Regions from separate parts of the Planococcus donghaensis genome, predicted to be linked through region 1. Evidence: riboswitches for the same ligand, from Rfam matches in the RefSeq annotation. Region 1 holds a riboswitch; the other holds the start of a gene.

Region 1 (2,203 bases):
AAATTCAGGATGGTCATTTAACACACTATGGTCGTATTTTTTATGGATCAATTCTTTCAATAATTTAAAATCGATAAGAAAACCAATGGAATCGAGCTCGTTACCGCCAATTGTAATATTGAGGTGATAAGTATGCCCGTGCATCACTTTACATTTTCCAGCCTCTTCACTTGGTATAAAATGTGCTGCGGAAAAATGCATGTCTTTATTGAGCTCAAATTGATAGTTGTGAGAAACAGTTGGGTAAAATTGCTGCATCATGTCATTGCACCTGCCGATTTTTTCGCTTGGTAGCGTGCGAGACCCTCATTGCGTAATTGGCAAGCTGGACATTCACCACAGCCAGTGCTCGGAATGCCGTTGTAACATGTTAATGTTTTTTCTTGAACAAAATCAAGCGCTCCAAGTGTATCGGAAAGTTCCCATACATCTGCTTTGTCGAGCCACATCAAAGGGGTGTGAATGATAAATTGTTTATCCATTGCCAAATTTAATGTGACGTTCAATGACCGAATAAACGTATCTCGACAATCAGGATAGCCACTAAAATCTGTTTGACTAACACCTGTGATTAAATGCCGCGAACCGATAGCATCTGCAAAAACAGCTGCAAAAGATAAAAACAAGAGGTTTCGACCAGGCACAAACGTAGATGGAAGTTCGCCTTCTTCAGCTGTTACGTCAATGTCATCTCGAGTTAATGCATTGGCGGACAACTGATTGATCAACGTCATGTCCAATACTTTAAAAAGGACACCAAGTTCATCAGCGATTTTTCGAGCACATTCAATTTCAGCAGAATGGCGTTGGCCATAATCAAAAGTTACTGTTGCAACTTCTTTAAAGTTTTTGATCGCCCAAAATAGGCAAGTGGTACTGTCTTGGCCGCCACTAAAAACGACGACTGCTTTTTCGTTCTTCATCTGATACACTCCTTAGTTTTTTAGAGAGGGAGTTTGCGAACCTCTTTAATGAACAGGATTAATAATAACATATCTACCTATAAAAAGAAGACTGCAAATATCATCTCTATGGAGGTATACAATTTCTTGAAAGAGGGTATATTTATATAACAACGAAAGGGGAGGTCCGAGATGAAAGCAATTGTTATTAATAACTATGGCGGTAGAGAGCAATTAGTTGAGCGAGAAATTGAAAAGCCAGCTATTACGGATGACCAAGTGCTTGTTGAAGTGTATGCTACTTCGGTCAATCAAATTGATTGGAAATTACGTAAAGGTTATTTAAAAGATATGCTACCTTGGGAATTTCCAATTATTTTAGGTTGGGATATGGCTGGGGTAGTGGCTGAAGTTGGAGCAAACGTTAAGCACTTTAAAGTAGGACACCGTGTTTTTGCAAGACCTGCGACAACACGCCAAGGGACCTATGCGGAATTTGTACCAGTAGAAGCGAACTTACTTGCACATATGCCTGAAAGTATGTCATTTGAAGAAGGTGCAGCCATTCCCTTAGCTGGATTAACTGCTTATCAATGTATCGTTGGTTTTGCGAACGTGAAAAAAGGGGAAAAAGTCTTAATTCACGCAGGAGCTGGTGGAGTAGGGACTATGGCTATTCAAATAGCTAATAGTATTGGAGCGTATGTAGCTACGACTGCGAGTGATATCAATGACGAATTGGTTAAATCTTTAGGAGCAAATCGTGTGATCAACTATAGTGAAGAAGATTTTAGTGAATTGCTGGAGAATTTTGATGCCGTTTTAGATACGATGGGCGGGGAAGTTTTAGAGAAAAGTTTCAAAGTACTGAAAAAAGGCGGCAAGCTAATTTCCATTGCAGGAGAACCATCACGTGAACAAGCCGAAGAACATGGAGTACATGCGACGAGTTATTGGCTAGAGCCAAATGGTGCGCAATTGCATCAACTGGCCAACCTTTTTATATCTGGCGAATTAAAACCAACAATTGGTCATGTTTTTGATTTCTCAGAGCAAGGGGTAAGAGATGCTCATGAATTGAGCGAAACTCATCATGCTCGCGGAAAAATTATTATTAAAATAAAATCATAAAATAAAAAAATCCTTTCAAACTAGCGAAAGGATTTTTTTTAGTTTAGAAGTTTTCAGGTTTTCCAGCTTTATCAGCTGAATAATATTCGGTTGGGGCATCGTCTTGCGCTTCTTCTGTCCGGACGACTAATACGTCGCATTTTGCAGAACGAACAATGTGTTCAGATACA
Region 2 (2,203 bases), 970 kb from region 1:
TTTTGGTATCCGTAAAGGTGTGGGTCTGTTTGTTGGCGTCTGCATAACTTCACAAGTAAATAAACAACAGGAGTGTCGGCAACTGCAACGATCCACTTAAAGATGTATTGCGTGACGATCATGCCAAGCAATACACTAGTTGGCATCGTGCCGTAAAAAGCGATGGTGATAAAAAGACTCGTATCCACTAATTGGCTTGCCATTGTCGAAGCATTATTGCGCAACCATAATCGAGAGTTGCCATGTTTATTTTTCAGCTTATGAAAAATCGTGACATCTAGGTTTTGGCTAATAAAATAAGACACAAGACTCGCTAAAGTTACGCGGAAGCCTGCAGAAAAGATGGTTTCAAATGATTCTTGGTTTGCGAAAAATGGGGCAGAAGGCAAATGAATCGCAAGAAAAATAAAAGCCAACGCACAAAGTTGTGTGATAAATCCAGCTGTCACGGTTTGGCGTGCGGCTTTTTTGCCGTACACTTCTGCGATGGTATCAGTAATCGGAAATGTAAAGACATAAACGATTACAGCGGCTGGTAACACTGCCCATTCCCCAATGCTAAATAATTTGACTGCTAAAATGTTCGAAAGGATTAAGAGACCGACAAATGCACCATTTAAGTAAAGTAACATGTGCAGACTCCTTATCGATTAGTAATCGTTTCAGGATTCAAGTCGTGGTTCATCATCCGATACGACGCCATTTCTTCGTATTTTGTTCCAGGTTTGCCGTAGTTTGTGTAAGGGTCGATTGAAAGGCCACCACGTGGTGTGAATTTCCCCCATACTTCGATGTAACGAGGGTCCATCAATTTGATTAAATCGTTCATAATGATATTAACGACATCTTCATGGAAATCTCCGTGGTTACGGAAGCTGAACAAATAAAGCTTGAGTGATTTGCTTTCTACTAATGTTTTATCAGGGATAAAGCTTAAGTAGATTGTCGCGAAATCAGGCTGTCCTGTTTGCGGGCAAAGTGAAGTAAATTCAGGGCAGTTAAACTTTACGAAATAATCGCGCGTGTGTAGGTTGTCAATTGGTTCTAACACGTCTGGATCGTATTCAAATTTATACTTCGTGTTCTGATTGCCTAGCAATGATAAATGATCGAGTGTATCTTCGTTTCTTCCTGCCATAATAAACGGCCTCCTTTTAGATGACCGACTGGGAAGAGGGCTATAAAAAAACGGACAAAAGAAAAAGCCAAATCGCATGTGGATTTGGCGGAGTTTCGACAATCCATAGTTTTTTATAGAGGGTGAAATGCTATGAACCTCTCCCGTTGCCGGGTTATTAATTTTTTTACTCACTTATCTTATAAGACTTACTATTCGTTGTCAATCGGACAAATTTGTTAAAATAACAGCATGGAGATAGAGGAGCGGATAGCATGAGTCACGATCACGATCATTTTGAAATGACGCGAAATAACAATCGAAAAGCATTAACGATTGCGCTGGCCATTACAGCTGGGATTATGCTGCTAGAGTTTTTCGGGGGGCTTTTCACCAATAGTTTAGCTTTAATCGCAGATAGTGGTCATATGCTGTCGGATACCGTATCGCTCGTACTTAGTTTGTCTGCAATTTGGTTTGCTGGAAAAGCAGTTTCTACTAAGAAAACGTATGGGTATTATCGTTTTGAAATTCTTACCGCTTTTATTAACGGCATTACATTGTTTATCATGGCGGGCTTTATTATTTATGAAGCCATTCAACGAGTATACGAGCCGTCGGAAGTTCAAGGGGGCTGGATGTTGGTCATTGCGGCAATTGGTCTTGTGGCCAACTTATTGAGTGCTTGGGTCTTGAATCGCGGAGCAGATGTGCATGGCAATTTGAATATGAAGAGTGCTTATATGCACATTATTGGGGATGCATTAGGTTCAGTCGGAGCGATAGTCGCCGGGTTATTAATTCTTCTATTTGACTGGACGATAGCCGATCCAATTATTTCTGTTGTCGTTGCGCTATTAATTTTGCGGAGTGCTTGGGGCATTCTTCAAAACAGTTTGCACATTTTAATGGAAGGAACGCCAAGAGACCTCGATTTGCAAGAAATAACAGCGCGTCTTCTCGAAATTGAGGGAGTCGTAGATGTTCATGACCTTCACGTTTGGACCATCACGTCTGGATTGGATCAATTTACGTGTCACATTGATGTGGAAGAGAACGTAGATGAACAACAAATTCTGCAACAAG

Evidence for each region. Region 1 has a riboswitch for preQ1 ahead of queC (7-cyano-7-deazaguanine synthase QueC). Riboswitches for the same ligand answer to the same signal wherever they lie in the genome.
Region 2: linked by a shared signal. The riboswitch ahead of queF (preQ(1) synthase) and the one ahead of queC (7-cyano-7-deazaguanine synthase QueC) in region 1 are both predicted to bind preQ1.

Annotation. Positions count from the first base shown of each region.
Region 1 covers NZ_CP016543.2:1,238,783-1,240,985, forward strand. The annotation lists gene queD (6-carboxytetrahydropterin synthase QueD) at 1-261, opposite strand, end outside; gene queC (7-cyano-7-deazaguanine synthase QueC) at 258-923, opposite strand; PreQ1 riboswitch class I at 930-973, opposite strand; gene BCM40_RS06225 (NADP-dependent oxidoreductase) at 1,095-2,033, shown strand; gene BCM40_RS06230 (universal stress protein) at 2,077-2,203, opposite strand, start outside.
Region 2 covers NZ_CP016543.2:268,949-271,151, forward strand. The annotation lists gene BCM40_RS01430 (queuosine precursor transporter) at 1-632, opposite strand, end outside; gene queF (preQ(1) synthase) at 644-1,138, opposite strand; PreQ1 riboswitch class I at 1,238-1,285, opposite strand; gene BCM40_RS01440 (cation diffusion facilitator family transporter) at 1,393-2,203, shown strand, end outside.